DNA from 4 places in the Paenarthrobacter sp. NPDC057355 genome. Region 4 is predicted to be linked to each of the others. Evidence: riboswitches for the same ligand, from Rfam matches in the RefSeq annotation. Region 4 holds a riboswitch; each other region holds the start of a gene.
The links. A riboswitch is a leader RNA that binds a small molecule or an ion and turns the genes downstream of it on or off. The one in region 4 is predicted to bind cyclic di-AMP.
Positions count from the first base shown of each region.

Region 1: another riboswitch for cyclic di-AMP. It lies ahead of ACFUOZ_RS17055 (hypothetical protein); the one in region 4 lies ahead of ACFUOZ_RS13175 (NlpC/P60 family protein).
Region 2: another riboswitch for cyclic di-AMP. It lies ahead of ACFUOZ_RS07020 (C40 family peptidase); the one in region 4 lies ahead of ACFUOZ_RS13175 (NlpC/P60 family protein).
Region 3: another riboswitch for cyclic di-AMP. It lies ahead of ACFUOZ_RS09790 (hypothetical protein); the one in region 4 lies ahead of ACFUOZ_RS13175 (NlpC/P60 family protein).

Region 1 covers NZ_JBHVAL010000017.1:77,510-85,343, forward strand. The annotation lists gene ACFUOZ_RS17040 (hypothetical protein) at 1-109, shown strand, start outside; gene ald (alanine dehydrogenase) at 230-1,348, opposite strand; gene ACFUOZ_RS17050 (PucR family transcriptional regulator) at 1,557-2,771, shown strand; gene ACFUOZ_RS17055 (hypothetical protein) at 2,968-4,251, opposite strand; cyclic di-AMP (ydaO/yuaA leader) riboswitch at 4,255-4,404, opposite strand; gene ACFUOZ_RS17060 (ATP-dependent DNA ligase) at 4,657-5,715, shown strand; gene ACFUOZ_RS17065 (DUF6480 family protein) at 5,725-5,988, opposite strand; gene ACFUOZ_RS17070 (alpha/beta fold hydrolase) at 6,104-6,883, opposite strand; gene ACFUOZ_RS17075 (maleylpyruvate isomerase family mycothiol-dependent enzyme) at 6,931-7,593, opposite strand; gene ACFUOZ_RS17080 (hypothetical protein) at 7,611-7,834, opposite strand, start outside.
Region 2 covers NZ_JBHVAL010000004.1:71,702-79,535, forward strand. The annotation lists gene serC (phosphoserine transaminase) at 1-614, opposite strand, end outside; gene ACFUOZ_RS07010 (metal-dependent transcriptional regulator) at 940-1,635, shown strand; cyclic di-AMP (ydaO/yuaA leader) riboswitch at 1,829-2,069, shown strand; gene ACFUOZ_RS07015 (M23 family metallopeptidase) at 2,074-2,910, shown strand; cyclic di-AMP (ydaO/yuaA leader) riboswitch at 3,035-3,217, shown strand; gene ACFUOZ_RS07020 (C40 family peptidase) at 3,222-3,953, shown strand; gene ACFUOZ_RS07025 (NlpC/P60 family protein) at 4,045-4,818, shown strand; gene ACFUOZ_RS07030 (HNH endonuclease) at 5,036-5,536, shown strand; gene ACFUOZ_RS07035 (NTP transferase domain-containing protein) at 5,579-6,472, shown strand; gene ACFUOZ_RS07040 (molybdopterin molybdotransferase MoeA) at 6,469-7,812, shown strand.
Region 3 covers NZ_JBHVAL010000006.1:173,806-181,639, reverse strand. The annotation lists gene ACFUOZ_RS09800 (response regulator transcription factor) at 1-345, shown strand, start outside; gene ACFUOZ_RS09795 (ATP-binding protein) at 349-1,836, shown strand; cyclic di-AMP (ydaO/yuaA leader) riboswitch at 1,951-2,135, shown strand; gene ACFUOZ_RS09790 (hypothetical protein) at 2,139-2,996, shown strand; gene ACFUOZ_RS09785 (nuclear transport factor 2 family protein) at 3,391-3,789, shown strand; gene ACFUOZ_RS09780 (pyridoxal phosphate-dependent decarboxylase family protein) at 4,109-5,500, opposite strand; gene ACFUOZ_RS09775 (HAD-IA family hydrolase) at 5,553-6,242, opposite strand; gene ACFUOZ_RS09770 (VOC family protein) at 6,274-6,651, opposite strand; gene upp (uracil phosphoribosyltransferase) at 6,699-7,334, opposite strand; gene ACFUOZ_RS09760 (nucleoside deaminase) at 7,357-7,834, shown strand, end outside.
Region 4 covers NZ_JBHVAL010000010.1:131,470-139,303, forward strand. The annotation lists gene ACFUOZ_RS13160 (PEP/pyruvate-binding domain-containing protein) at 1-1,589, opposite strand, end outside; gene ACFUOZ_RS13165 (universal stress protein) at 1,640-2,677, opposite strand; gene ACFUOZ_RS13170 (FAD-binding protein) at 3,095-3,775, shown strand; gene ACFUOZ_RS13175 (NlpC/P60 family protein) at 3,877-4,662, opposite strand; cyclic di-AMP (ydaO/yuaA leader) riboswitch at 4,666-4,854, opposite strand; gene ACFUOZ_RS13180 (copper resistance protein CopC) at 5,005-5,637, opposite strand; gene ACFUOZ_RS13185 (NCS2 family permease) at 5,751-7,193, shown strand; gene hutG (formimidoylglutamase) at 7,337-7,834, shown strand, end outside.

The DNA.
Region 1 (7,834 bases), on a different contig from region 4:
GTCGCTGCCGGTCACACCCCCGGACATCGATCCTTCCAAGCTGGATCCGTCAAAGCTCCGCCCTTCGGACATTCCCGTCCCGGAGCTTCCCACCTTGCCCACGAAGTGACACTTAATGGCAATGTTGGGCAGCAACATTGTCATTAACTGCCAACTCGGCGCGGTTTAAACCACGACGGCGGGGTGCGGCTTCGTATGGAAGCCGCACCCCGCCGTCGTGCTTGGCTGCCTAGGCGGAAACCAGGCTGTGCCAGTCGTTGACCAGGGGCAGGTTGTGCGCCTCGGAAACGGAGTGGTGTGCAACGTGGCCTGCGGCGATGTTGAGGCCGGCAGCCAGGGCGGGGTCGCGGTCGAAAGCGGCTTTGACGCCCAGGTTGGCCAGTGCCACGGCGTAGCGCAGGGTGACGTTGGTCAGTGCGTACGTGGAGGTGTTCGGAACAGCGCCAGGCATGTTGGCAACGCAGTAGAAGATCGAGTTGTGGACCTTGTACGTCGGTTCCTGGTGGGTGGTGGGGTGCGTGTCTTCGAAGCAACCGCCCTGGTCCACGGCGATGTCCACCAGGACCGAGCCCGGCTTCATGCGGGACACGAGGTCATTGGTGACCAGCTTGGGAGCCTTGGCACCCGGGATCAGGACGGAGCCGATTACGAGATCTGCGTCGATAACTGACTTCTCGATCTCGTAGGCGTTGGAGGCAACGGTCTTCAGGCGGCCCTGGTAGAGGGCATCGAGTTCGCGCAGCCGGTTGATGTTGATGTCCATGATGGTGACATCGGCACCGAGGCCCAGCGCCATGGCAGCGGCGTTGGTTCCCGCAACGCCGGCGCCCAGTACAACAACCTTGGCCGGGCGTACGCCCGGCACGCCGCCCAGGAGGACGCCCTTGCCGCCGGCAGGAGCCATCAGGGAGGAAGCACCGACGACGACGGACAGGCGGCCTGCGACCTCGGACATCGGGGCCAGCAGCGGAAGTGCTCGGCCTTCCTGCACGGTCTCGTAGGCGATCGCGGTGACGCCGGAGTTGATGAGCTCGGCGGTGAGCTCGGGCTCTGCGGCGAGGTGCAGGTAGGTGAAGAGGATGAGGCCCTTGCGGAAGCGGTGGTACTCGGCAGCGATGGGCTCCTTGACCTTCATGACCATGTCCGCGCGGCCCCAAACGTCATCGGCTTCGTTGACAATTTCTGCGCCGGCGATCGAGTATTCCTCGTCGGTGATGCCCGAGCCCAGGCCTGCGCCGCGCTCAACCAGAACAGTGTGTCCGTGGGTGCGGAACTCGTGGACGCCTGCGGCCGTGATGGCTACGCGGAACTCGTTGTTCTTGATTTCTTTGGGGACGCCGATGATCATTTGTTGGCTCCATCGTTAGCGGCCTTTTCGGCCGAATATGTACTGCGGGCTGTGATTCCAGAATAAATCCGGCTGTGAGGCAGGCGACATGAATGCCGGACCGTCTCAAGTTCAAAACCTCGGAAAATCAAGGAACTTTGCCTTGAGGGTTCGACATTTGTCGAGCAGTGGAGCGTCAAGTGTCGCCTGATGTTGGTACGCTGTCCGGATGCAGCAGGACGTGGAACAGATCGTTGAACGGGTGGCGCTGAAACTGGGCCGCGGACTGTCCCTGGAGGACCTCGACGGCGTCCTCCTGGCCTACAGCTCCAACCAATCCCACGCCGACCGCGTCCGCGTGAATTTCCTCCTGAGCAAGCGCGTTCCGGGGGATGTCAGCGCCTGGCAGCTCTCGCACGGCATCGCCACCGCGGTGCGCCCCGTAGTGGTCCCAGCCAACGACGAACTGGGGATGCTGGGCCGGGTCTGCGTGCCGCTCTTGGTCCGCGGTTTCCGTGTGGGGTACCTGTGGGTGCAGCAGGACCTTGAAGAGCTAAGCGCGACGGCGATCCTCGCCCAATTGCCCGGTGTGCGAGACGAGCTTGATCTGTTGGCGGGCCTGCTCCTGGACTCCAACACTGCCGAGTCCGAGTTCCGGCGAAGGCGTGAGCAGGAGTTCCTCTCGGCGTGCGGCGGCGAGTCGAACGCCGTCGCCGCAGTAGCGGGCTGGAAGGAAATCCAAGGCCGCGGTCCGTGGCAACTGGTGACCATCCTGGACGCGGACGGTGCCCGGTCCGACGTCGACCCCATTGCCGCAACCCTGACGCACCGCTCCGCCGCGCTGCAGTCGACCATCGGCGTCAACGCCGCCCTGTTCAGCGCGGGTACGGAAACCCATTCCGTGGTGCTGTTCCGGGAATCCGGTGGCCGGGCAGACCACGCGCAGGTCCTGGTCCACTACCAGCTGGAGCTCGCCAAGCGTGCCGGCCGGACCGTGGACCGTGTCATCCTGGGGATCAGCGAACCGTTCCAAGTAATCAGGCAGCTCGCGGGGGCGTACCGGCAATCCAAGGTTGCTGCGCAGGCCGCCGCGGTGGACCTGCAGCTGGGGGAGTTGGTGGACAGCCGGTCCGTGGGGGTCTACCAATTGTTCGATCGCTTGCAGGCTCCCGGCGGCTGGGATGACACAGGATCCGTACACTTCCGTACGCTCGAAGACCAGGACCGGAACGGCGAACTGCTCCCCGTCCTGGAATTGCTGTACGACAATGACGGCTCGGTCCAGGACGTCGCCGCCAAACTTCACCTCCACAGGAGCAGCATCTACAACAGGCTGGGCCGGATCCGCCAGCTCATCGGTGCTGATCCGCTCAATGGTGCCATCCGGCTCGAGCTCCACGCAGCCCTCAAGGCGCGGCGCTGGGCTGGGAGGCCGAGGATCTGAGGCCCTTTTAGTTACGGGCCATCAAACGTATGAGGCAGGCACCCGGAGTGGATGCCTGCCTCAGTGTTGGTTCAGGAGCGCTTCAACCGCTGGCAACTCCAGCGGCCCCTCCGGCGTCGGAAAGTGGACGTGCGGCTGCTGCTGCAGTACCGGCCGTGCCATCCCGTGTGGACTGTGGTGCGGGGCAAACGGATGCTCACTGCAGCACATCCCGGGCAGCGCCAAGGAGTGATTCCAAGGTGGACGCCTGCGGCTTCGGCGTGTTCGGGTTGCCGGTGGGCCGTGGCTTGGAGGTCTCCGTCGGTGTGGGCGTAGGTGTCGGAGTTGGAGTGGTGGTCGGCGTCGGAGTTGTGGTGGGTGTCGGCGTGGCCGGAGGTGTGGTGATCGTGTCCGACGGTACGTCGCTGGGAGCCGGCGCGGGCTGGGCCGGAGCCGTTCCGGGCGCAGGCGTCGAGGTCATGGGCGGTGCAGCAGCCGGGGCTGCCGCCGAAGGTACCCAGACCGGAGCGGCCAAGGAAACCTGGGGTGAAGGGACCGACGACGGCGAGACCGCCGCAGGTGCCTCCGGAACCGTTGCCGGCTGGCCGGCTTCGGACGAGGCTGAACCCGATGACGACGGTGAGGAAGCCGTGGTGTATGACGTCCGTGGTGCCGGTGCGGCGGAGCCCGATTGGCGGTCTGCGTTGCTGCCGCCAGCCTCCTGGGTAGGGGATTCCTGCCCGAAGAACGGCAGGTGCAGTGCCTGGCCAACGGACCCCGCCGTCAGTGCCAGACCCAGCGCACCGGCGACAACCGCCATGCGCGTGCTCATGTGCTTCACCGACGCAGCTTTCCGCAGAACCGCCTGCGGTTCGCGGCCGAACGCCGACGCAGCGCCCAGGCTTGCAGCGGTACGAGGAGCTGGGGTCTTGGCTGATGCCGCGGCAGTCACCACGGGAATGGCCGCTGTTGCTGGTTCGGCCGGTTCGGGAGCGTCCTGGGCGTTCTTAGTGGCCGGAGCGTCCTGCTGCGGGAGGGCGGACTGCACAGTATCCGCGGACACTCTATCCGCGGACCGGGGCCTGTCTGACGGACTTGAAGTGTCATCGGGCCGGGCAACGTCTTCCTGCCGGACGATCGGGATGGCGGACGTCGGCGGACCCGGCGTGGTGGACTCAGGAGCTGCGGCCCGGGCGGCTTCGACCACGGGAATTGCCGCGGTCGCCGGTTCCTGGAGCTCGGATTTCCTTGCCGGGGGTTCGGCTGGCTCAATGACGGCACGGGCTGCCAGTTCCCGCTCAGCGGCCCTGGCGGCAGCGCGCGTGACAAGTACTGGTGCGGCTGGTGCCTCGGCTGTGGGAACCGCCGTGGTGGCGGGTTCCGGCGTCGTGCTTTCTGTTCCGGTGGCCTGTCCGCTGGGTTGGGCCCGACGGCGTCCGGTTGGCTTGGTGCGCTCGCGGTCCAATTGCGCGCGGCGCGCGTTATCCATGGTTGGGGACATGGTTGTGCCTCTCAACGCCTGCGAGGTTAGCTGTCGGGTTCGGACGAGGCCGTCCGGCCGCGCGTTGCGGCTTCACCCCAAGGGCTCGTGGAGAAACAAGCCCGGGAAACTGTGGGTCCCCCGTCTCTGCCGCGGGTCTGGCGGATCCTGGATTGCGGCAGAGCCCGGCGTCAATCCAGAAGCGGCCCAGCGGAGATTCGGGTCGCCCTACGACCGTACAGGAGCCGGAAAGTAAAGTCACATTAATGTAACGGGCGGAACGTCCGCGCGCTTCGAGAGGGTTCTACCGCTTAGGCTTCGGGGCTGGCGCCGGGGCGGGGAACGCCTAGCACTGCCGGCAACACGACCAAGATGTCCATCCGCCAACACTAGCCTTGGGCACGTACTGGCCGGTAGACATGAGCTATGGACCTACCAGTGATGCCGCCCGTCTCGCCCATGCTCGCCAAGTCCGTCCCGAACATCCCCGACGTTGGCCATTACGAGCCCAAATGGGATGGGTTCCGGACCATCGTTTTCAAGGACGGCGACGAGATCATCCTGGGCAGCCGCAACGAAAAGCCCATGACGCGCTACTTCCCGGAGCTCGTTGAAGCGCTGAAGAAGAACCTTCCGGACAAGTGCGTGGTGGACGGCGAGATCATCCTGATCCAGGGCAACAGGCTTGAGTTCGAGGTGCTGCAGCAGAGGATCCACCCCGCGGACAGCCGGGTTCGGATGCTCGCCGAGAAGACGCCGGCGTCCCTTGTGGCGTTCGATCTCCTTGCCCTTGGCGACGAGGACCTGACCGGCCGGCCCTTCGCCGAGCGGCGGGCGGCCTTGGAGAAAGCCCTCGCCGACGCCAAGCCGCCCGTGTACGTGACGCCCGCCGTGACGGACCTTGAGCGGGCCAAGGAATGGTTCGTGCAGCTTGAAGGAGCAGGACTCGACGGCGTGCTGTCCAAACCGCTCGACGGCATCTACCAGCCGAACAAGCGGGTGATGTTCAAGACCAAGCATGAGCGGACAGCCGACTGCGTGGTGGCAGGATTCCGCTGGCATAAGACCGCGAAAGTTGTGGGGTCGATGCTGCTGGGGCTCTACGACGACTCAGGCCGGCTTCATCACGTCGGCGTCGTGGCGTCATTCCCCATGGCAAAGCGGGAGGCGTTGGTGGCTGAGCTTGAGCCCTATCAGGTGGAGTTTGCCGACCATCCCTGGGGTGAGTGGGCCAACCAGGAAGCCGGCGGATCCAGGATGCCCGGCGCCCAGAGCCGGTGGAGTGCAGGTAAGGACTTCTCCTTTGTTCCGCTCCGCCCTGAGTTGGTGATCGAGGTGGCATACGACTACATGGAGGGCGACCGGTTCCGCCACACGACGCAATTCCGTCGGTGGCGGCCGGACCGGACCCCGGAAAGCTGCACTTACTCGCAGCTGGAGGAGCCTGTGGAATACGACCTGGGGGAGATACTGAGCCTCCCGTAGGTGCCGGTACTACTCCTCGTGCCCTTGGTCGCTGCTCATGCTGCCTTCCGCGGGCGGGGTTTCGCCCGGGGGTACGCCTCCACCGGGCTCGAGACCCGTGATGTTTCCGTCCAAGGGATCCGGGTTGGCTGAGGCCGCGGGATCGTCGTCCTCGTCCTGGCGCATGTCGGGGTCCTCGTGGATGCTGTCCGCGTCCGCGGTGGTGTCGATGGGTCCGGTTGCGCCGCTCACGCCGAAGGTCCGGGGATCGTCTTCCGGGTCATAGCTGGTCATGGTGAACCCTTTCGTCAGTAAGGTGAACCAGTTTGTAAGTAAACTTACTAATCCGCTTGCCCCGCCAGCCTAGCGTGATCCGGCTGCACCCAACAAGAGGCGGCCGGGACAGTCCTCAGCGGTGCTGCGTTGTGGCGTTGACGAAGCTGCGGATGGCGTCCGCCACTGCCTTGGGCCGCATGTGCTGGGCTACGTGTCCCACCCCGGGAATCTCTACCAACCGCCCCTGCGCCACGGCCCGCGAAAGCCGGAGCGACCACTCGGGTCCGGCAACCTGGTCGCGGCTTCCGCGGAGAATCAGGACCGGAGCCTGTATCCGGGAGAGCCGTTCCTCCGTTGGGTACTTCATCATCACGGGCAGCTCGGTGAAGTACCAGCGCGGCCCGCAGCGGAGGTAGTCGGTGAATACGATCCAGTTGGAGGAGGGGCTTTCGCGGAGTATCCCGTCCAGGGTCAAGGCAATCGACTGGCGCATGACGTTCTTGTGCCTGGAGTCGACAACGGGGCCCATCAGCACAACGTGCCGTGCATTCGCCGGACGGTGCAGGGCGGCCTCAATAGCGAACTGCACACCCATGGAATGACCTACCAGAATGTAGGAGTCGACCCCGCGCGATGCCAGAGCTTCAGCAATGAATGCGCCGTAGTCCTCCACTTGGAGTTGCCGCTCCGGCCTCGGAGTCCCCGCAAAGCCGGGCAAGTCCAAGGAATACGTAGGCGCGCCCGCGGCCAGCACAGCGTGCAACCGCGCGAGATACCTGTGCGAGACGCCAATGCCGTGGATCAGGACGTAGGCGGGGGACCCTTCAGGGCCGGAGCCTGGCGCAGGCGTTCCCTCCTTCCAGAGGATCCGTCCGGTCAGGCCCAGGACCTCGACGTCGGCGGACAGCAGCATGGTCGATTTCTGCCCGGCCGATTCATCCTCAGCCGTTTCCCTTCCCGTCACTGGGCGCTCCGCTGCAGGAATACCGGGGCCCCGGGACCGTTCAGTTCGGTTTCAGCGACGGGTCGCCCGGACACTGCGAGCAACAACGCGATTGCGGGTCCTTCCACCGCTGGACCGCTGCCGTGATCGAAAGCCGTGTCTGTTGCAACCAGGCGCCATCCGGCCGCGATCTCCTTGCCGCCACCCATCTTCGTGGTGGTGCGGAGCTGGTAGCCCAAAGCAGTGGCAACGTGTGGAGCCGGGTAGTTGCGGTGGATTCCCAGTGGACGGCGAATGTCTTCTCCGTGGAGGAAGGCCTCAACCAATCGGGTGGCCAATCCCGCAGGCGGCCCTGACGTGCGTGACAGCACACCGCGGAAGCGGCGAAGGGTCATCTCCGGCTCCCGGGTTTTTTCACGTTCAACGCCCACGGCATTGTCGTGATCGAAGTCCATCCGGGCGGCAATCATGCGCCGCATGAACCCCGTTCGCGTGGTCTTGGCACTATCGACCATGTGCGCCAGGACGTCATGAATGTCCCAACCCGCGCACAGCGACGGCGTCTGCCATTGGAAGGGCTGAAGGGATTCCAGATCATGGATCAGGGCACGACGTTCCTCGTGCACCACGGGCCAAACAACGGAAGGAGAAGTTGAAGCCATACTGCTATTGAACCGCATGCCCGCCGGCGGCCGGACTAGTCCCGGGTCGCGTCGTCCGGTTCGTTGGGGCCGGCTGCCGGATGTGAAGCGTCCGGTGAGGCTGCCGCATCAGCGGCCTCCCGGCGTCGTGCGATTTTCGATTCGGTCCACATTGTCACCGCCACGAACACCGTGCACGCGAACATGAAGGTCGCCACAAAGTTCAATCCCATGGCCGAGCCCAAGGGTATGGCAAGGGCCAGCGCAGCCAAACCGGCCA
Region 2 (7,834 bases), on a different contig from region 4:
CCGCCGTCGGACGCGAAGTTCTTCTGCGGGGCGAAGTAGTAGACGTCCGCCTCTGCAACATCCACGTCCAGGCCGCCGGCTGCGGAGGTCGCGTCCACCAGGACGAGCGAACCTTCATCGGCGCCTGCGACGCGCTTCACGGGAGCGGCGACACCCGTGGACGTTTCGTTCTGCGGCCACGCGTAGGTGTCAACGCCTGCCTCTGCCTGAGCCACGGGGCGGGTGCCCGGTTCTGCCTTGATGACGGACGAGGCCTCAAGGAAGGGGGCCTTGTTGGTGGCCGCAGCAAACTTGGAACCGAATTCGCCGAAGGAGAGGTGCTGGGCCTTCTTCTCCACCAGGCCGAATGCTGCGACGTCCCAGAACGCGGTGGAACCACCAACGCCGAGCACGACTTCGTAGCCCTCGGGAGCACGGAAGAATTGGCTGAGGCCCTCGCGGACCGAACCCACCAGGTTCTTGACCGGGGCCTGGCGGTGGGAGGTGCCAAGGATGGTCCTGGAAGCAGCGGACAAGGCCTCGACTTGCTCCGGGCGGACCTTTGACGGCCCGGCGCCGAAGCGGCCGTCCTTGGGCAGCAGGTCGGCGGGAATGGTGATGCTGTTGTCGCTCACGGTGGCTCCAATGTGTATCGGTCAAAGATGGGAGGTGGCAGGTGGCATCAACTGCCCCTTCGACTCCCCAATTCTGCCTGACGAGGCGCGCGTGCGGGAACCTGCGGTCGTTATAGTCCGCCACGTGGAACGAGGACCAACCGGATGCGACTGGAATGCGACTGGAATGCGACCAGGATGCGGGCAAAATTATCCGGAGTAATTCCAAATAAGCTAAGCTGGGAGCTGGCGTTCATAGGGTGGCGGTGGCACCGCCTGCCCTGGCATGGGACGCGGTACGGTGGAGATTACGCAACAAAACTGCGTTCGAGGAGAGCTGAGCTGGATGACGGATCTGATCGATACCACTGAGATGTATCTTCGGACCATTTTGGAGCTTGAAGAAGAGAACATTGTGGCGCTCAGGGCCCGCATTGCCGAACGCCTGCGGCACTCCGGCCCCACGGTCTCCCAGACCATCGGACGGATGGAGCGCGATGGCCTGGTGATCGTCTCAAACGACCGCCACCTTGAACTGACCGAGGTTGGACGCAAGCGCGCCACTGAAGTCATGCGCAAACACCGTTTGGCCGAGCGTCTCCTGGCAGACGTCATCGGTCTCGACTGGGCCTACGTGCACGATGAAGCGTGCCGCTGGGAGCATGTGATGAGCGAGCGCGTCGAACGCCGCCTCTACGAACTCCTTGAACACCCCACGGAGTCTCCCTACGGCAATCCGATTCCCGGACTCGAGGCGCTCGGTGGTCTCACCGGTCAGCAGTTCCCCCGGATCGATGTCAACCTCCTCCAGGCCATGGACGGCTACGCTTCGGATTCCCGGGTGGTCATCACCCGGCTGGCGGAACCCATCCAGGTTGAGCCCGAGCTGCTGACCCAATTGGACGAAGGCGGCATCCGTCCCGGGGCCCCTGTTTCCCTTGAACGGGTTGGCGAGTACATCTCCGTCCGGGTGCCCGGCATTGAGGGCGCACTGGAACTTCCTCCGGAAGTTGCCGCGCACGTCTTCGTGTCACTGAACTGACCGGTCGCTTTCCAAGGCCGAACGCCTGGTGACAAACCTCACTTTTGGGCGGCCCGCGAGCGTGTGACCTGCACTTTTTGGGAAAGAGTGATAAGGGCCCATCGCTGCAGGCGCGTTTTCCGTTGATAACGAATTTATTACCAAGGGGCTTAATCCCCTATAGTTATCTACTAGCGCTGATACCAAAGCGTTACCTGATCCGGAGCCGAGCTCTGCCAGCGGATTGGGTGAACCACCACCACTGGCAGAGGCGGGGGAACCACAAGCGGCTGTCTAGAGAAGCAGCCTTGGGGTGAAGTCCGCAGCAGAAGTACCCACTAACGCAAGTCCCCTTTGGGATACCTGCGTGCCATGAGTGCTTCGTGCGGACCGGGTCTTTGAACTCTCTGACCCGAATCCGACAGCTAACTTCGCAGGCTTTTGAGAGAGGAACAGAGTTTGACATCGCAGAACGTCAGGGGCCGCCGTCGTGCGTCCGGCCCCGCTACTGAGCTGCGGCCAGCCCGCGTCGTATCGGAGATCCGGCCCCGCGACACCGACCGCCAGGTGCGCCGCCGTAAGAGCCCGTTGCGCCAGGTTGCCGACTTCGCCGCAGCCAGTGGCGTCGGGCAGAAGGCCGGAGTCGCGCTTGCCGCCACCGGACTTGCCCTGACTGTCGGCCTGCCGGCTACCAGCCCCGTATTGGCTACTTCGGAATCAGGCCAGACCGAGTCGGCTCTCGCAGTTGGCGGCCCCGTGGGCAGCCAACCTGAGGTTTCCGCGGCAGCATCAGCCAAAATCGACTTCAGCCGTGCGGCCGTTGCCACCGCGGCGGACCCCGACGGAAAGCTGAAGCAACTGCTCAGCGCCCAGTCTGTCGGCAGCATCCAGCGCGCCTCTTCCGCGGGCACCCTTGGCAGCCCCCTTGACTCCCTGGCCACGGCTTCGCCCTTCGGTTACCGGGTCAGCCCCCTGACCGGCGGAGCCGGCGACTTCCACCGCGGCCAGGACTTCGTGGCCCAGTGCGGTACGGCCGTGCATGCGGCGGCTGCGGGCAAAGTGACCTTTGCGGGATGGCACGAGTATGGCGGAGGCAATCGCGTCGTAGTGGACCACGGCAACGGCCTGGAGACCACGTACAACCATCTGTCTTCGTTCAGCGTGCAGGTGGGCCAGACGGTCAACCGTGGCGACACCGTAGCCCTCAGCGGCACAACGGGCGCTTCCACCGGCTGCCACCTCCACTTCGAGGTCCAGGTCAACGGCGAAGTCGTCGACCCCATGGGCTGGCTCTAAGCCACCTGATGGTCCTCTCTCGCATTGATGACACGTCTCGTGACCTGAATGTGACATTCGCTTTCAATTGTTATAACCTTCAGAGCGCATCGGCTTTTTAGGGGGCCGGTGCACTTGAGTGGATTGCCTAGCTCTGCCACCACTCGAGGTCCGTTCGCAAAAATCGTCTGGCAGGGGCGGGGGAACCACTTTTGGTCTTCGATTGAAGGCCTTGGGGTTAAGTCGCAAAGCTTCCCAGGAAGCAACGCGGCCGGATGACTCCCATCCGAATCCGACAGCTCACCTCGCAGGCATTGGGAGAGGCTACCTACGTGTCATCACGCACTACCCCTGCGCGCCACCGCGCTGAAACGGTTCGTTCGAACCCGTTGAACACCCTTTCGAAGGCTGTTTCATCCAACGCCGGTACCATGGGCCGCCAGGCCGCCGTTCTGGCAGCAGCCTCAGGCCTCGTCCTCACCGTCGGACTGCCGGCCAACGCCGCTGACACCGATGTCACCACATCGGAAGTTTCCAGCGCCCAGCAGCTGGCTGCCACCGCGGTGGTCACGGCAGAGCCCACAGCCACCGTTTCCTTCGAGAGCCCGGTCGTGGCAACCAAGGAAGCTCCCAAGGTCGTCCAGCGGGCAGCCCAGGTGACCGAGCGCACCGCCGATGACGCCACGGCCGTCACCGCCAAGTCCTTCGAAACCAAGGATTCTGCTGCAAGCGCGGCTGCATCAGGGCTTGCCGCCATCGCCTACACCGGAATCGGCTCCCCCTACGTGTGGGGCGGTACCACCCCCGCCGGCTGGGACTGCTCCGGCTTCACCCAGTGGGTCTACGCGCAGGCCGGCATCAGCATCCCCCGCGTGAACGCCTGGACGGCCATGAAGGCCACCAGCACCCCCCAGCCTGGTGACCTTGTCATGCAGAACGGCGGAGCCCACGTGGGCATCTACGTCGGCAACGGCATGATGATCAGCGCTTTGAACCCCGGCCAGGGCACCCTGCTGCATTCCGTGGCCTCCACGGGCACGTCCTCGTTCTTTACCCTCCGCTAAAACCCGATTCGGGGTTGGCTGGCGTACCCCTGCCGGTCGGCCCGCTACCCGCAGGTACCCCAACTGCCTGCGGATACGAAAGAGAAAAACAATGACCAGTGCAAACAAAGTTGCACGGCACCGCGCTGAGGCCCCCAAGACCAGCTCGCTTGCCGTGATCGCCAAGGCCGTAAGCGTCAACGCCGGTGGCGTCGGCCGTCAGGCAGCAGTCATCGCCGCAGCTTCAGGTTTGGTCCTGACCAGCGGTATCGCTGCCAACGCTGCTGAATCGAGCGTGGACCGCGAGTCCACGGCGACCACCGCCCTCGATGTCCAGTCGGTTGCCCAGGCTACGATCGCCGCGGACTCCACGGTCGCCATCTCTTATGAGCGCCCTGTTGTCACCACGGTGGAAGCTCCGGCTCCCGTGGTGGAGGAAGCTCCCGCGAAGGTTGAGGCCAAGGCGCCCAAGACCGCCACGGCTCCGGCTACCAACGCCACAGTTGCAGTCAACGCCGCAACCCCGGCACCTGCCGCTCCGGCAGCCTCCAGCGGGCTTGGCGCAGCCATTGCCGCTGCCGCCTACGCCCAGCTCGGCGTCACGCAGGATTGCACCATGCTGGTCACCAACTCGCTCGCTGCTGTTGGCATCCACTTCCACGACTGGCCCGCCGGCTACCTCTCCCTGGGCCGTACCGTCAGCGCAGCGGAAGCGCAACCCGGCGACCTCGCCTACTACGCCAACGGCGGTCTGGCCGGACAGGCACACATCGCTGTTTACGTTGGCAACGGCATGGCAGTCCACGGTGGATGGAACGGATCCACCACGGCACTGTTCAGCGTCAACGTCGGCTCCGGACCGGTATTCATCCGCGTCAACGGCTAGCCACAGACTCCCAGGAACACCCCGCAGGCAATTGCCGGCGGGGTGTTCTGCTTTAACCGCGCATGAATTTTTGCAGACACTGTGAGCGGATCGACAAATAAATTCGTTGATACGGCATATAAGTGCTTACCCTTGTGTTGTCGATCCACAGCCCGTACATGCAGAGGGCAGCCGGCCCTCGTGCCCCTGACGGGTGCGGCCGTGAAGAGGTACGTGCATGCGCACACTCGTTCTGAATGCTGGATATGAACCGCTGGCGGTTATTACCTTCCGCCGGGCGCTGGTCCTTGTGCTCACTGGGAAAGCTAGCGTTGTGGCCGAAGGCGACGAGCCTGTCGTCGGGCCACAGGAGATTCTCGGACGCCCCTCCGTGATCCTCCTGAACCGCTACATCCGTCCCAAGTACAACAGGATCACTGCCGTGAGCCGTCGCGGAGTTCTTCGCCGCGATGGCCATCGTTGCGCCTATTGCGGGAAAACAGCCCACACCATAGACCACGTCCACCCCAAATCCAGGGGCGGCGCGGATTCCTGGGAAAACCTGGTTGCGGCGTGCTTGAAATGCAATAACGCCAAGAGCGACCACACACTGGCTGAAATGGGATGGAAACTCCGTTTCAAACCCGGTGTGCCCCAGGGGACCATGTGGCAGATCAAAGAACTCGAGAAACCTGCGCCGGACTGGGACCCGTTCCTGCTTCCGGAATCCGCTGCCTGATCGATTTCTGCTGAGCTCCGGCCGCCCGGGTACTCTGGGCGGATGGAGTTCAACGCCGTGATTCTGGCGGGTGGCAGGGCCACCCGCCTCGGGGGCGTGCCCAAGCCATCGTTGAAGTACGACGGCGGCACCCTCCTTTCGCATGCCCTCGAGGCTGTGCGGGGTGCGGCGGCCGTGGTTGTGGTGGGACCTGATGCCAACGGTGAATCGCTGCCGGAATCGGTCCTTGTTGCGCGCGAGGAGCCGGCCTTTGCCGGCCCCGCGGCTGCGATTGCAGCAGGGTTGGCTGCCTTGGAGGAAGGCCCGGCCTCCAAATGGACTCTGGTTCTGGCCTGCGATATGCCCAAAGCCTCGGAGGGCCTAGGCAGGCTATGGGAGGCACTCGAGGCGAATCCCTCGGTTGAAGGGGCGATGGCGGTATCCGTTGACGGCCGCAAGCAGCCTTTGTTGGGGGTCTACAGCACCGCTGCCCTGGAACGGGAAGTGGACGCGGCGTCGCACGGTTCCGGGTTAAGCAACTCACCTGTGTTCAAGCTGCTTGCTAGGCTGAACCTGCTGGATGTTGGCGTCCCCGCAGGGTCTACCGATGACGTGGATACGTGGGAGGACGCCGCGGCCTTGGGTATTGACTACGATGTGGAGGCGGACGTGAAGAGCCAGGAAGAGACGCTCGAGGATTGGTGCCGCACTTTGCTGCAGGCCTTTGAGCTCGAGGGCGTGGAAGTGGACATTAATGAGGTGCTCGCTGTGGCAGGAGTGGCCGCGCACTCCGTGGTCCGCCCGGCTGCCCCGCTCACTACCTTCATTGCAGGCTACGCCGCAGGCATGGCCCGTGGCATTGGCCAGGCCAGCGATGATGCCTCCATGAACGCCGCTCTGGACCTGGCCCGCAAAATAGCCAAGGAGTACTCGGAGTCCGGGACTGACGCCGAATGACGGAGGCCCCGGGCGGGGGCCATCACGCGGCTCACACATGGCAGGAAGCCCGGCAACGCGCGTTCGATGTCGCCACGCCCATTCCCTCGGGTCCGGTCCCGCTGAAGGCCGCGCTGGGCCGTACCCTGGCGTCGGACGCCTTGGCGGTCCAGGACATGCCGCACTACGCGTCCTCCGCCATGGACGGCTGGGCAGTTAACGGAAGCGCTCCGTGGATCCTGAGCGAACCTGGCCAAAGACTGGCGCCCCACCAAGCAAGCCCGATTGTCACGGGAGGCCTGGTACCTCCCGGTGCCAAGGCGGTGCTTCGGAGTGAGAGTGGTGTCATCACCACGGACGACGACGGCCTGCCGCTTCTCGGGCTTGGCGGCACCGCCAAGCCCGGGGAACCGCGCAACGGCCAACACATCCGTAAAGCCGCGGAAGAGGCCGCAGCCGGGGACGTCCTGCTCAAAGCCGGAACGGTGGTAAATCCCGCCCACATCGCCCTGGCGGCCCTCGCGGGCCTCGACCACCTGGACGTTGTGGGCAAACCCTTGGTCCGGTTCCTCCTGACCGGATCCGAGGTAGTTGAGCGTGGGGTTCCACAGCCTGGCCAAGTACGGGACACCTTCGGGCCACAGCTTGGTCCCGTGGTGGAACTCCTGGGCGGTATCGCTGGGGAGCAGCTCAGGGTGGGCGACAGCTACGAGGAGTGGCTGGCCGCGCTCCAGGACACAGAGCCTGCACCCGGTGATCCGGACGCAGAAGCAGAGCCGCCTGCCGACGTCGTTATTTCCACGGGCGGGACCGGACGTTCCGGCACGGACCATTTCCGGCGGGCTGTGGCCGAACTCGGGGGCCAACTGCTGATTGACGGCATCGCGATGCGGCCGGGGCACCCTGCCGTATTGGCAGAGTTGCCGGATGGCCGTTTCGTCGTGGGGCTGCCAGGGAATCCTTTGGCGGCGATGATGGCCTTGTTCACCATCGGGGCACCCCTGCTTGCGGCGCTTGGGCACAGTCACCTGGACGACGTTGGAGAGGTGCCCTGCGGTACCACCATCGATGCGGAGCCGGGGCGGACAAGGCTGATGCCATTCAAGCTTGTCTACGGCCTGGCATCGCCTGCCCAGCATTCGGGACCGGGAATGATGCGTGGGCTCGCCGGTGCGGACGGAGTGATGGTGGTTCCACCGCATGGAGTCCAGCTGGGCGAACCTGTCCCTGCTTTTCCCTTGCCGTGGGCTCGGGCGCTGCCTGTGCCCAAAGCACCCGGGGACAAGACCCGGAAGACGGCAGCGCGCCCGCAGCGGAAGACGTCGTCGGGGCCTGTGGACTGGAGCGGACTGGACGCCTGAGTGCGAGTGCGCTGCAGTGTTA
Region 3 (7,834 bases), on a different contig from region 4:
CTGCACCGGCTGGTCCAGCGCTCAGGCGTCGCCGCCATGGACACAGCTGAGCTGGTTGTGGGCGATCTGACCCTGAACGTGGACACCCGGGAGGTCACCCGCGCCGGGGAGGACATCGCCCTGACGGCAACCCAGTTCGAACTCCTGCGTTATCTGATGGAGAACCCGAAACGGGTGGTGAGCAAGGCCCAAATCCTGGACCGCGTGTGGGACTACGACTTTGGCGGCCAAGCCAACATCGTCGAACTCTACATTTCCTATCTCCGCAAGAAGATCGAAGCGAACCACGCGCCGATGATCCACACCGTTCGCGGAGCTGGCTACGTCATCAAACCCGCGGACTAGGCCTTGAGCGCACTCTCAGGGGTTGCAAGAAGCCACCAGCGCAATTGGCTGAGTCCCTCCACCTGGCATTTGCGCACTCGACTGGTCCTGGTGGCCATGGCTTTGCTGGTGGCCATTTGCGGCGCAGTCGGGGTGGTCAGCTACGCATCGATGGACATGGTCTTCAACAGGCAGCTCGACAGGCAATTGCAGCAGGCCTCCACCAGGGCGAATGACTTCGGCAGGCCGCCGTCGAACTTTCCCAATACCGGAAGGCCGGACCCGCTGGAGGCACGAGGCCAGGCCGCCGGGACGCTCAACGCAAGGATCGACGGGTCCACCGTGCGGAGCTCAGGCCTGATTGATGCCCAGGGCAAGCGGGTGGCCCTCTCCGACGCCGACGAGCAGGTCCTGTTGGCGCTGCCCAAGGACAGCCCGCCAGTTGATCGTTCGCTGTCCAATGGCGACTACCGGCTTATTGCGGTCGAGACGCCGTATGGCGACGTAATCGTCACCGGGCTGCCATTGGCAGACAAACAGACCGCAGAGGCTTCGCTGGTCTGGACCATGGTGCTGGTGTCACTGGGCGGCCTGGTAGTGATCGGCCTGGTGGGAACGGTGATCATCCGTCGCACCATGCGGCCCCTGGAGCAGCTTTCCGATGTCGCCACCAAGGTTTCGCGGCTGCCTCTCGACGCCGGTGAAGTGGCACTTGCGGTGCGCGTACCGCCGTCGGCCTCCCATCCCGGGACCGAAGTGGGCAGCGTAGGTCATGCCCTGAACCAGATGCTGAACAACGTCTCCAGCGCCCTGGAGGCCCGTCAGGAGAGCGAGACCAAAGTGCGGCAGTTCGTGGCCGACGCCTCGCACGAACTGCGGACGCCGCTGACGGCCATCCGTGGCTACACCGAGTTGCTGCGGATGACCGAGACCTTCACGGACGATGGCAGGAAGTCCCTGGCCCGGGTGCAGAGCCAGTCCGAACGCATGACTACGCTGGTGGAGGACCTGCTGTTGCTGGCAAGGTTGGACGAGGGCCAACCGGTGAAGGTCACGGACGTGGATCTGACCCAGTTGGTGATCGAGACCGTGAGTGACGAGAAAGTCATGGCCCCGGACCACATCTGGCAGCTGACATTGCCGGACGAACCGATCACGGTGCGCGGAGATGCCACCCAGCTGCATCAAGTATTGGCCAATCTGCTCTCCAACGCCCGGAAGCACACGGAGCCCGGAACCACGGTGGTCACCGGGGTCATGCTCTCCTCCGACGGCAGTGCAGTGGTCACTGTGACGGACAACGGGCCGGGAATTCCTGCAGATTTCCAGCGCCGGGTTTTCTCCCGGTTCGCCCGTGCCGATGCCGCAAGGTCGGGGTCGGAAGGGACATCCGGCTTGGGTCTGTCGATCGTTGAATCCATCGTCACAGCCCATGGCGGAACCGTGGAAGTGACGTCCAAACCGGGGCGGACGGAATTCACTGTTCGGCTGCCTGTCGTCGCCAGCAACTGAAGGTGACGGTCCCGGCAAGGCGACGCACCGGCGTCGTGATCTCTGTTACCTAAATGTGACATCTGCGGAATCCTCCTGTACCGTCGAAAGGGTGGGTCGCTCAAAAGGGCCCGCATCCGGGATGCGCCGAGCTCTGCCACTTCCCGGAGTCCGTTCTTACTCCGAGGCAGAGACGGGGGACCCAGAGTCTCCGGGCCCAGGCATTTGCCGGCCCTTGGGGTGAAGCCGCAGCGTAACGCGCGGCCGGATGACCTCATCCGAACCCGACAGCTAACTCCGCAGGCGCTGAGAGGTAATCACACATGTCTGAACTTAACGATCAGACGCGCCCTTCCGCGCGTCACCGCGACCAGAACGACCCCCAGTTGACCAAGTCGCAGACCGTCCTCAAAAAGGCCGCCCGTGAGGGCAAGTCCGGCAACCGTATGTCCGTTGTAGCTGGCGTTATCGCTGCCGCACTTGGCGTCGCATCGCTCGGAACGGCCGCCAACGCCGCCCTCAACCTTCCCGAGGCCAGCCGCGTGGCTGAGGCCCGGACAGCTGCCGAGGCCAGCAACAACAAGGCCGCTGAAGAAGCCGCGGCCAAGAAAGCTGCGGACGAAAAGGCCGCCGCTGCGAAGGTGGCCGCTGACAAGGCAGCTGCCGAAAAGGCCGCGGCCGACAAAGCTGCAGCGGACAAGGCTGCCGCAGACCAGGCAGCCGCTGCACAGGCGGCAGCCGAGAAGGCCGCCGCAGACCAAGCAGCCGCTGCAGAAAAGGCCGCCGCTGACGCAGCCGCAAAGCAGGCAGCCGACGCCGCTGCTGCCGCCGCCGCAGAAGCCGCAGCCGCCGCAGCAGCGCCCAAGGCTGTTGACGACCCCGCTGCTGCCAAGGCCTACGCCGCCAGCATTCTGGGCAACTATGGCTGGAGCGCTGCCGAAATGACCGCGTTGAACACGCTGTGGGAGAAGGAATCCAACTGGAGGACCACCGCAACCAACGCCTCCAGCGGTGCGTACGGTATTGTCCAGTCGCTTCCGGCCGGCAAGATGGCCTCGGCCGGCGCTGACTGGCAGACCAACTACCAGACCCAGATCAAGTGGGGCCTGAACTACATCAAGGAACGCTACGGTTCCCCGTCAGCTGCCCTGGCCTTCCACCTGGCCAACAACTGGTACTAAGCCAAGAGCTTTGCTGAAAAGCCGCTCCCGTTCCGGGGGCGGCTTTTCGCATCAGAAGGGGGAGGGCGCACAGACGACGAGCCCGGCCGATGCTGCTAAGAATTTTTCGACGGCGCGCCCAACACGGCAGATTCCAGCGTTTCTTCAGGACGGCGAAACTCGGGTAGGAACTTTTGATGCCCCCGGGTAAGTAAACTATGGCGACTATTGTGCTGCTTTCCAGACGGCACTCTGCGACATTTGCTGCCACTGTTGTACTTGCGCCATACCCAGGTGCCAAGCGGCGGCGAGGGCCTCCGCAACAGAAACGGCAGTTTGCGCTCTGGACGACCACTGCGCCCTCTCAAAGCCAGCAAGCAGATTCCCATTGACTTTTATCGATAGTCTGAAGCGCATGGATATCGTGGAAGCCCGGAAGTTTGCTGATCTATGGGTCGCAGCCTGGAATGCGCACGATCTAGACGCTGTGCTCGAACACTTCACCGAAGATGCTCTATTCACGTCGCCAGTCGCTGCAGCAATCCTCCCCGAAACTAAAGGTGTTCTCCGGGGCAAGGCCGCGATCCGCGCGTACTGGGCTTTCGGTCTGGAGAAGATCCAGGATCTGCACTTCGAGGTGATCGACGTCTATACGGGCCTGAACACTCTAGTGATCCACTACCGAAACCACACCGGTGGTCTCGTGAACGAGGTTCTGCAGATCAACGCCGAGGGTCTCGTGATTCGCGGCGACGGGACCTATCTCGTCGCAGACGCGGCCGGCGTCAGCGGAGTTCGCACCGTACAGAGCTAAGCGCCCGGCGTCGACAGGGCCGGTTCAGGTTCCCCGCCTGCTCGGAGTATCTCCGCCTGCCAGCCGAGTCTCTCTGGATGCTAGGCCAGAAGCCCATCCCTTTCGTAGTACCGCAGCGTGTACTCAGACAATCCAGGGAGTTCGCGGCATGGGAGATTGAGTATTCCATTTCTGTGCCGCTTCCTGCTCGTTACGAATATTCAAGCATCGAACCTCCTTCCACTGCGCTTTCTACAGCTGCGCCCTCAGCTGCGTCCTCTCCGTAGCTCATCGCCGCCTGCTGCCTCTGCTCACATGAGTAGGGACTCGCTAAAGACCACTAATTTTCCGGTTCCGCCTCCACGGCACCACGGACCGCCGCGATCGACGCCGCCACGTCCGCGGCGTCCGTGGTCCAGTTGCTCACGGAAATCCTCAGGATCTCCCGGCCCCGCCAGGACGAGCCGGACATCCATACTGCGCCTTCGGCCATGAGCCGTTGGGTGATCCTGTGGGTGCGGTCGTCGCTGCCGAAACTCACGGAGACTTGGGTGAACACCACATCGTTGAGGACGTCGACGCCGGGAATCGTGGCCAGACCTTCAGCCAACGCCTTTGCGTTCGCGGCCAGACGTTCCACCATGGCGATCACTCCTGACCGGCCCAATTGCCGCAGCGCAGCCCAGACCGGGATGCCCCGCGCCCGACGCGACATCTCGGGAACCTTCTCGAGCGGGTCCCCCAACCCCGTTTCGCTGGCAATCAAGTAGCTGGTGTGGACACTGAAGGCGCGGCGCAGCGACTCCGGCCGCGAGACGATGGCCAGTCCGCAGTCATAGGGAACGTTCAGGGTTTTGTGGGCATCGGTAGCCCACGAATCGGCACCCTCCACGCCGGCCAGCCGCTGTCTCAAAGTCGGGCTCACAGCAGCCCACAACCCGAAAGCACCGTCCACGTGAACCCACGCTCCACGATCGTGGGCCACGGCGATGGCTTCTTCCATCGGATCAAAAGCTCCGGAGTGCAAGTTGCCGGCCTGAAGGCAAACCAAGGAGGGACCCGGCTGCTCATCCATGGCAGCTGCGAGGGCGTCTGGAATGATCCTGCCCTGCTGGTCGGCGTCTACAGGGACGCAGGCACCCAAACCCAGGTACCGCAACGCCAGGTCCACTGCGGCGTGCCGTTCCCTGCCGGCGAACGTCGTGATGCGCGGACCACCGTTCAGGCCCAGCGATTCAAGGTCCCAACCCGCCTCATCCATCAAGTACTGCCGCCCGGCTGCCAACCCCACGAAATTGGCGGTGGTAGCGCCGGTGGTAAATCCGACGTCGGCGGTTGCGGGAAGGTGGAGAAGGTCCAGCAACCAGGCCGCGGCGGATTCCTCGATGGCAGCTGCCGCCGGGGTGGCGAAGCGAAGCCCTGTGTTCTGGTCCCATGCCGAGACCAGCCAGTCGGCGGCCATGGCGGCGGGCAGCGTGCCGCCCATGACCCACCCGAAGAAGCGTCCGGACTGGATGGCCATGAGGCCCGGCTCAGCCAAAGCGGCGAGCTCGTCGACTACCTCGGCGGCATCGGTGGCCTCATCAGGGAGGCGCTGCAGGATGCTGCCAGCCACCTGATCGGCGTCGGAGGAAGGGCGGACAGGGCGGGTGGGCACCGATGCAAGCCAGTCACCGGCATGGACCATCGCCCGCTCCAGTGCAGCACCGTAAGCCTCCGGCATCGCAGACATGCGCACAGCGTACTCCCGGTTTACCGGCGGGAACAGACCGGGCCGAACCTTACTAGAGGGTCAGCGTCAGGAGGTGGCCGCCGTCGTCATCCTTCACAGCGGTGACGGTCACCGCTGAGTAGTCCGGGATACGCCACATGCCCTCTTCAAGCTCGCCGCCAGCGGCACCCACGATCACGGTCTTCATGCCCGCGGCCCGGGCAGCGGCGATACCGGCGGGTGCGTCTTCGAAAACCACGACGTCGGCCGGTTCCGCTCCCAGCAGCGCTGCGGCTTTGAGGTAGCCCTCCGGGTGCGGCTTGCCCCGGGTGACGGATTCGGCGGTGACGGTGGTGGACGGCATGGTCAGGCCGGCAGCCTTCATGCGGACCTCCGCGAGGATGCGGTCCGCGGACGTGACCAGTGCGATCGCCTCATCCGGCAGCCCCGCCAGCAGCGCTTCCGCACCGGGCAACGCGATCACGCCCTCCGTCCGGGTACGTTCCATGTCGCCGAGTTCTGCGGTCAACGCCTCCAAGTCAGCGCCGGCGGGCGCGTAGCGGCGTATGGTGTCGCCGGCCTGGACGCCGTGGGAGGTGCGGAGGATCTCGTTGTAATCCAGGCCGTAGCGTTCGGCGAACTCCAGCCACACCTGCTCCACGATGGCCGTGGAATCAACCAGCGTTCCGTCCATGTCGAAGAGGACGGCGCGGACGGTCAGCACGGGCGGTTCGGTGGCAGGATTCGCGGCAGGATGGGTCATGGTTCCATCCTGCCGCACCTGGCGGGCTTACTCAGCCGTTAGGTCGCTGTGGAAGGTATTGGAGCGCCCACTTGTTGCCATCCGGATCCGCGAAGTACACAAAGTGGCCCCAGTCCTGGATGTCGATATCGCTGACATCCACTCCGTTGGCTTTGAGTTGCTCATGTGCTTTGTTGATGTCCGCCACCACGATCTGCATGGACGGCGCCGTACCCGGAGGTGCGTCATTCAGGCCTTCCCCAATGGCGATGGAGCAGGCGGATCCTGGCGGGGTCAACTGCACGAAGCGGATGCCGTCAGTGGGACGCTCATCGTAATCGGCGTTGAAACCAACCTTGTTGACGTAGAAATCCTTCGCCCGGTCGACGTCGGACACGGGGACAAATACCAGTTCAAGTTTCCAGTCCATGCGCCACAGGCTAACGGCGCGGGGAGGAAACCGGTAGGGGTTCCTGTCTAGCCGGCCACGCCGTAGAGGCGGTCGCCGGCGTCGCCCAGACCCGGCACGATGTACGACTTCTCGTTGAGCTTCTCGTCAATCGACGCCAAGACAATATTCACGTTGGCGTCCGACAGCTCTTCTTCCAGCTTGGCCAGGCCTTCGGGTGCGGCCAGCAGGCAGATACACGTAACGTCCGAGGCGCCGCGCTTGAAGAGGAACTTGATGGCCTCGCGCAGGGTGCCGCCGGTTGCGAGCATGGGGTCCAGGACAAAGATCTGGCGACCTGTGAGGTCCTCGGGGAGGCGCTCGGCGTAGGTGATGATGTCCAAGGTTTCTTCGTCGCGGGCCATACCCAGGAAACCGACCTCGGCGGTGGGGACCAGTTTGGTCATACCCTCCAGCATGCCCAGCCCGGCGCGCAGGATGGGGACCACCAGCGGCGTGGGCTTGGTGAAGGCGGTGCCGATGGTCTTGGTAACCGGGGTCTCGATCTCGACTGGCTGCGTCTTGACCTCGCGGGTGGCTTCATAGGCCAGGAGGGTGACGAGTTCTTCGGTGAGTTGCCGGAAGACCGGTGAAGGGGTGTTCTTGTCCCGCAATACGGTGAGCTTGTGAGCGACCAGCGGGTGGTCCACGACGAATGTGCGCATCCCCCAAAACTATCATTGAGACATGAGCGCCACCGAGCCGTATCACGCAGATCACTTGGCCTGGATGGGGCTTGCCTTGGACGAGGCCCGGCTGGCGTTGGAAACAGACGATGTCCCGATCGGTGCCGTGGTGATAGGGCCCGACGGCGGCGTGCTGGGTTCCGGCCGCAACGAACGGGAGGCGCACGGCGACCCGACCGCCCACGCCGAGGTGGTGGCGATCCGCCAGGCGGCCGCATCTTTGAGACAACGTGCCATGGATTCCGGCGACGAGGGCGATGGTTGGCGGCTCGAGGATTGCACGCTGGTGGTGACGTTGGAACCGTGCGCCATGTGTGCAGGCGCGATCGTCCTGGCCCGAATCCCACGGGTTGTGTTTGGGGCGTGGGACGAGAAAGCCGGGGCGGCAGGGTCCGTGTTCGATATCCTCCGCGAGCGCCGCCTAAACCACTGGGTGGAGGTCTATGCCGGGGTCCGCGAGGACGAGTGCTCAGTGCTTC
Region 4 (7,834 bases):
ATCACGGTCTGAAGTTCATCGTAGGATGCCTGCCCGCCCAGTATCCGGCCCACCAATGCCAGCATCGCGAACCCGAGCAAGGGAAGCGGCAACAGCTGGGGCACTGAGGCAAAGAGTTCCCGTCCGAGAATCCGCTGGACGTGCGCGATCCGCTGATGGGCCGTGGCTTGGGCGGGCACCTCCAGGGCCTTCCGAAGGTCCGAGTTGAGTCGCTCCGCCCTCTCCATGGCAGCATCCGGACGGACCAGTCCCCGGAGGAGCGACTCCGGAACACGATACTTGGCCGCCACAGGGGCGACGTGGCGGATGAGTTTCAGCGGAGTCCTAATGGTTACCGAAAAGCGTGGGTCATCGAATAAGCCCCGCATCAATTTGGCGGACCGTGCTTCCATGACATCAAAGACCCTGGGCACAATCTTTCGCCCGATCCGGCTCCGCAAAACCGAGGTCAGATCGAAGAAAATGCGCTGACCTGCTTCGTAGTAAGGCGGCGGCCCGGAACGGGGATCCGGAACGGCGAAGCCCGCAGTTCCGGCTACGCACGACGCTATGAGGCGGATTCCAGCCAAGCCCATGGGTGTCAATGGCCGTGTCAGCCCCTGCGCGAGGCTGAAGTTCAGGAAGGCATGGACGCCGGGCACAGGAGGGGTGCGGGTTGTTATGGGGTACAAGGTGGTGATTGGCCGCGCCTGGGTCAACCAAAGTTTTCCGTCGGCATCGAGCGCCCACTCCGTATCCTGTGGTGCTCCGTAGTGCTTCTCCACCAGGCGTCCCAGCGCAGCCAACTCCCTGATCTGCCGGTCGCTGAGACAGGGCTGGATGCCGGCGTCGCTGAGCTGCACCTGGCTGCTCCGTTCCCGCCGCTCAGTCCCGCCTCCCGGGACGGAACGGATTTCCACCTGCCGGTCGCCCAAGGTGCGTTTCAGAATGGCACTGTTGTTCAGGTCCACAACGTACTGATCGGGGTTCACTGCCCCGGACACCACTGCTTCCCCCAACCCCGGGCTGGCATCGATCACTGCCTCGGACCTTTTGCCCGTCACTGGATTGGCCGTGAACATTACACCCGCCGCGAAAGAATCCACCATCTCCTGCACCACTACAGCCAGGGCCGCAGATGCGTGATCGATGCCGTTGGTGGCCCGGTACGTCACCGCACGGTCGGTCCAGAGGGAAGCCCAGCAGCGGCTCACTGCGTCCAGCACTGATTCGACGCCCACTACGTTCAGGTAAGTGTCTTGTTGGCCTGCGAAACTGGCGAAGGGCAGGTCTTCGGCGGTGGCCGAAGACCTGACAGCCACGGGGACATCGATTCCCAATCCTTGGTAGGCCGACCGCACCGCGGCAGAGATGTCAGCCGGCAGCCCCGCGTCCAGCACCAAGGAACGGGCCTGCGCCGCGAGCAGACCCAACCCGGCCAGGTCCGCTGCGTCGGTCGATTTCAGGGCCGCACAGATGTCGTCGAGACCACTGGCGGACAGAGCCCGCCGATAGGCCTCCGTGGTCAGGCAAAAACCCCGTGGCACGGGCAGTCCCGCGCTTGCCAATTCACCCAGGTTCGCTGCTTTGCCGCCCACGTCGGGAAGCATGGGTCCACGAATCTCCCTGAGGTCCAGCGTGAACACCGACGGCCCGTTTCCTAAGCCGCGCCGAGCATCGGGCCAAACTTGTCTCGGTCAGCCAGTCGGGGATCCTCACGGTCCGGAACTACCAGCACCGGTCCCTTGGCGTGGTGAAGGACGCCATCGGATGTGGAGCCCAGCAGCATGCCCGCGAATCCACCGCGTCCGCGTGTACCCAGAACCACCAACTCCACGCTGCGGCTTGCTTCCACCAGGACATCGACAGGCGAGCCATCCCGGAGGTCCGTCTCGATGGGCAGCTGCGGGAAATGGCTCCTCAACCACGCGACACCGGCTTCAAGCTGGACCTTGATATCTGCAAACAGGGCGTCCCGGTCCAAGGGGGCGGGAACCCAGGCCAACGAGCCGCTGTACTGGGGAACGGCACAAATGACGCGAAGCTTGGCTCCCATGCGCTGGGCCTGCTCGGCGGCTTCGAGAACAGCTACACGCGCCTGCTCGGAGCCGTCCACGCCCACTGCGATGACGTTTTCCACGATCCGGGGACCGGCTTTGGCGTGCTCCGCTTTGATGTGTTTGTCCTGGGTGTTCTCTCCCAGGCGGTCGGCGCAGTAGAGCGGGACCGTAACGGTGGGGCACTTGGCGTGGGCGGGCAAAGCGCTGCTGACAGATCCCAGCAAGCGACCAACGAAACCACCGCGCCCGCGGCTGCCGAAAACCAGGAGTGCGGCTTCCGCTGAGAGATCCAGCAGTACGCCGGCGGCGTCGCCGTTTTCGACGGAAGCATCGACGTCGATGGAGTACTTGGCTACCTTGTCCATTGCCTGCCGGACAATGGCTTCCGCACCTTCGCGTATGACCGAGTCGTCCACGGTGGCGTACCCGCCGTCCAGCCCGGAGGCGGCAAAGATGGGCACCGAGTAGGCAGTGACGATGTGCAGTGGAAGCTGCCTGCGTTCTGCCTCCCGCGCGGCCCACACCAAGGCACACTGCCCGTGTTCTGAACCGTCCACTCCAACGACGATGCCGCCCGGTGCTACCGTCAGGCCTTCGCCGTCCTGTGGCTCTTCACTGTGTCTGCCGTGCTGGTCCATTTGGGGCCCGCCTCTCCACCTACTGCTTGATGTTCCGGCCATTCTGCCAGAGGTTCTCCGAATCGGATTCCCGGATGGCTCCATTGTCAATGGCCGGGGCTGGTGAAATATGAAATTTCTCCCTCCAAAGCCCACTATTCTCGGTCGGAAGGGTCGAATCAAGGTGGGTTGACGCTATGTGTATAACGGTCGGGGCTCGGTTTCGGGAGGCCGATTCCAGGCTCCCAACGAACACGCTAAACACGCCGCCGCGGTGGGCTATCCACGCGCGAAAAAGTTAGGTAATGTTCGAGTCACCGAATGGCCGGCCAACGTGTCCAACAACACAATCCGGCCATTTGTTTGCGGCCGCTTGGGGAACTCGGACGCGATCCCACGCGATGCCGGAAGGCACACACGTCAAGGAGGAACCAAGCAGTGTCACACGCGCCTGATTCCGGCACGGAACGCACTACCACCGTGGTCATAGGTGCCGGCCTGTCCGGCTTGGCAGTTGCCAGCGAACTTAGCCGCTACGGCGTGGGCTCAATCGTGGTGGATGGCTTTGGCGCCTTGTCGGCCTCCGGTCCCGCCGTCCACACAGGTATGTTGCAACGCTGCGAGGTAGCCGATCCCGCCTCCATCCAGGAACGCAACGAGATCCTCCGCCACCTGCGCAATTACGCGGCCAGCCACCATCTGGATGTCCGCAACACCACGCGGGCAGTACGCCTCGATTTCCTGGGCGCCGACGCATCCCAACACATTGGCTACGGGCTCGCCGCGAGCATGACCCGGAACGGGCTCCGCGCCTCAGGCCCCCTTGAATCAGCACCTCGCCAATGGGCCGTCCACACGGCCAACGGAATCCTCCTGGCAGACCATGTTGTGGTGACGCGCTGCGCCCAAAGCCAACTGCGGCGGATGCTGGCCGAGCTCGGAATTGCCGTGGGACAGAACCTCGTGGCCGCCATGCGGGCTGTGGGGATGCACCTGGTGGGCGTGGGGGAACTCATCACACCCAGCCCCAAAGAGGTACTCCGGCAGGCCAAGGCAGTCGGCCAGGCGATCTCTTCAAAGGTTGAACTGCCCGGCAGCCCTGGAATTGCCATCGCTTAGCGGACCACAGAGGCTGCAACCAAATCTTTTAAGCCCAAAGGCCGGTGTCCTCGAAGAATCAATCTTCGGAAGACACCGGCCTTTGCGTTGAAACGTGAGGCTTATGCGCCAGCGCGTACGTAAGTGAGGGGACCCGTTGCGGTCAACCAGCTGATCGGGTGGATGCCCGTCTGGTTACCGTTGATGCCACCGCTGATGGCCTGGCCGTTGCCGATGTAGATGGCAACGTGACCGGACTGGACGATCATGTCGCCCGGCTGGGGGTCGCTGACAACCTTGCCGTAGTTCATGAACTGCATGGGTGCCAGGTCGCCAACAGGGATACCGGCGGAACCGAGGGCCCGCTCAACCATGGCGGTGCAGTCCTGCATGATGCCGATCTGGGCGTAAGCCGAGGCAACCATGGCAGCGTTGACGCCACCGGCAGCAGGAGCCGCAGCTACCGGGGCGGCAGCGGGAGCAACAGCGGCCGGAGCAGCAACTGCAGCCTGCGCGGCGACAGGAGCCGCGGCAGCAGCGACCGTAGCGGTCTTGGCTGCGGGTGCCTCGACGACAGGAGCCGGCTTTTCGATGACCGGAGCTGCAACAGAGGCAACTGCGGGACGCTCGAAGTTGATGGTCGCCGTCGAAAGGGCGGTAACAACCTTGGTGGGAGCCTCGGATGCGGTCTCGGCGACCGTTGCGGGGCTGGAGTCGCGCTGGACCGGAGCCTCGGCTGCGTGGGCAGCAACGGAGCCGGTCAGAACGAGTCCGGAAGCTGCTGCGATAACGGCTGCTTGGCGGCCGGCACCGGAAGCGTTGCTGGCAACTGCCTTGGAGATGGAGATGAACGGATTAGGACGTACGCTGTCCGCCTTACGACGGCCGCGAAGAATGCGTGAAGACATGAAAGAGCCTCTCCCGATGCCTGCGAGGTTAGCTGTCGGATTCGGATGGGAGTCACCCGGCCACTATCTCCCGCTGAGCGGAAGCTTCGTGACTTCACCCCAAGGCGCGCTCGTAAGCGGCCCAAAATGGGTTCCCCGTCTCTGCCGTAGGTTTGTCTGCGAACGGATTCCGGACTGCGGCAGAGCTAGGCAATCAGGCCGGAAGTGCCTGCTACGTGGAACAGGCACAGGTACCACCGTACGCGATGATCGCCGCGAAGTCACATTTAAGTAACGGGAACTGTTGCTTTGGCGTGTCGCAGTAACCGAACCGAGATATTCGCAGCTATGTAGAAAACCCCGTCATTCCGCGGATGCGGGACCATCAGTGTCGTCGGAGGCAGCGAGTTTCTTCCGCGCTGTCACAGCGAGGAAGATCACGAGCCCAACTGCCACTGCTGCGATCAACACGATGCTCCACGGGAAGGGCTGGGACGCGTCCGCCGCAGGCGCGCTGCTGCCGGTTCCGGGAGGTGCCGAACCCACTGACGGGACCGTGGCCGATGTCGCCGATCCGGAAGGTGAGGCCGCTGCGGAGCCACTGGCCGCCGTCGTACTTCCTGCGGTCGCCGTGAACTTGAAAGTGCCCTCGATGGGGTGCGAATCAGAGCTGACGACGCGCCAAACAACGGTGTACTCCCCCGCCGGGGCGCCCGCGCGAAGCTTCTGCACCGCCTGGCTGTCGATGATTTCCACGGGCCCGTCAGCCCAGTTTTCGCCGCCGGCGGTTACGGTGACGCCCGAACCGATGGCCAAGGGCCGGTTGTTGAACGTGATGGAGACCGACGCCGGAACTTCAGCCACTGTGGCACCGTTCGCCGGCGCCGTGGATTCCGCGACGTCGTGCGCGGACGCCGGTGCCGCGGAAAACAGCAGGGCAGAGGCGAAGGCAAGGGCGGCAACAACGGCGGCCAGAAGCGGGCGGATGGTACGCATGGGGCGGTTTCTCCTAGTGTTGGCTTCCTTACAGACTAGGGGAATGGTCCGAAGCCCCCACATTCCACGGCATAGGATTTGATAGCACACTCCCCCCAAACCCGGAGACCTTCATGCTTAAACAAGGTTCTGCAGTGGACCGCTACTTCAAGATTTCCGAACGTGGATCCACGTACTCAAGGGAAATCCGCGGCGGTTTCGCGACATTCTTCGCCATGAGCTACATCGTGGTGCTGAACCCGCTGATCCTCTCGGGCGCTGATTCCAGTGGCGCGTCCCTGGGCTTCACCGCGGTGGCGGCCACCACTGCTTTCGTTGCCGGCATCCTGACCATCCTGATGGGCGCGTGGGCCAAGCACCCCTTCGCTGTGGCCACCGGGCTGGGTGTGAACGCTTTCGTAGCCGTCACCGTTGCCTCCCATCCCCAGCTGACCTGGCCGGACATGATGGGCCTGGTGGTCCTCTCCGGCGTCACCATGCTGATCCTGGTCCTCACGGGCTTCCGCACCGCCGTGTTCAAGGCCGTGCCGGAAGCCCTCAAGACGGCAATCGTGGTGGGCATCGGCCTGTTCATCGCCCTGATCGGCCTGGTCAACGCAGGCTTCGTCCGCCGCATCCCGGACGCCGCAGGCACCACCGTTCCATTGGGTCTCGGCGTTGACGGCAAACTCATGGGCTGGCCCACGTTGGTGTTCGCCGTCGGACTGATCCTGACCATAGCGCTGGTGGTCCGCAAGGTCCGCGGCGCGATCCTGATCGGCATCGTGGTTTCTACCGCATTGGCCGCCATCCTCGAGTTCACGCTCCACATCGGGCCCAGCTTCGATGGTGAGAAGGTCAATCCCCGCGGCTGGTCCCTCGTGGCTCCCACCCTTTCCGAATGGGGCGCCCCGGACCTTTCCCTGATCGGCAAGGCAAACCCGTTCGGCGCCTTCCAACACCTCGGGTTCATCGCAGCTGCGCTGCTGGCATTCGTGATCCTGCTCAGCATCTTCTTCGATGCCATGGGCACCATGGTGGGCCTGGCCAACGAGGCCGGCACAGTGGACAAAGACGGCAACATTCCCAACGTGGACCGCGTGCTCCAGGTGGACGCCCTCGGCGCGATTGTGGGCGGTGGAGCATCGGTTTCCTCCAACCAGATCTTCGTGGAGTCCGGTGCGGGCATCGGCGAAGGTGCACGGACCGGTCTCGCGTCGATCGTCACCGGCGTTCTCTTCCTCATCGCCATGTTCTTCACGCCGTTGATCAACCTGGTGCCCTTCGAAGCAGTCGCTCCCGCCCTCGTGGTTGTGGGCTTCATGATGGTGTCCCAGGTGGGCAAGATCGATTGGCAGGACTGGGGCGTCGGAATTCCCGCGTTCCTGACCATCGCCCTCATGCCGTTCACCTACTCCATCGCCAATGGCTTGGGTGCCGGCTTCATTTCCTTCGTCCTCATCCGCACCTTCCAGGGCCGCGCCCGTGAAGTCCACCCGTTGATGTGGGCTGTGGCCGCGGCGTTCCTGCTGTTCTTCGGCATTGGAACCGTGGAGGAGTTGCTGGGCGTCAAGTAAGCCTGTTCGAGGTGGCATTTGATGACAGTCCGCCGCTCCGGGATTGTCATCAAATGCCACCTCGCGGAGCGTAATCCGGCATTTCAGACACTCCCCTGCCCGGCTGGCTGGTTTTGGCTGGCGGGTTCGGGTGTGCTTAAACCATGCAAACCAGCCACATCACCGTAGATGTCAGCCCCACTCCGTGGACGGGCCGTTTCGACGGCGACGGCGCGGAACATCGCCGGTGGTGGCAGGCTGTAGCCCCCCACAACCCGGCCGCTGCCGACGCAGCCTCGCGTCCCGCCGTCGTGCTTGGGTTCTGCAGTGACGCCGGCGTCCTCCGCAACAAGGGACGCGTGGGTGCCGCAGCGGCCCCGGCCGCCATCCGTTCAGTGCTTGGTCCGCTGGCGTTCCATCTTGACCGTGACGTGTTCGACGCCGGTGATGTGGTTGTGGAGGACGACTCACTGGAGGCGGGCCAAGAGCGTGCTGGCCGCGCCATTTCGGAATTGCTCGACGCCGGCAACCTCACCGTGGTGCTGGGCGGGGGCCACGAGACCGCGTTTGCCAGCTACCTGGGCGTGGCCGAATCCGAAGCCGTGCGGAGCGGCAAGCGGCTGGGCGTACTGAACCTGGATGCCCACTTTGACCTGAGGGAC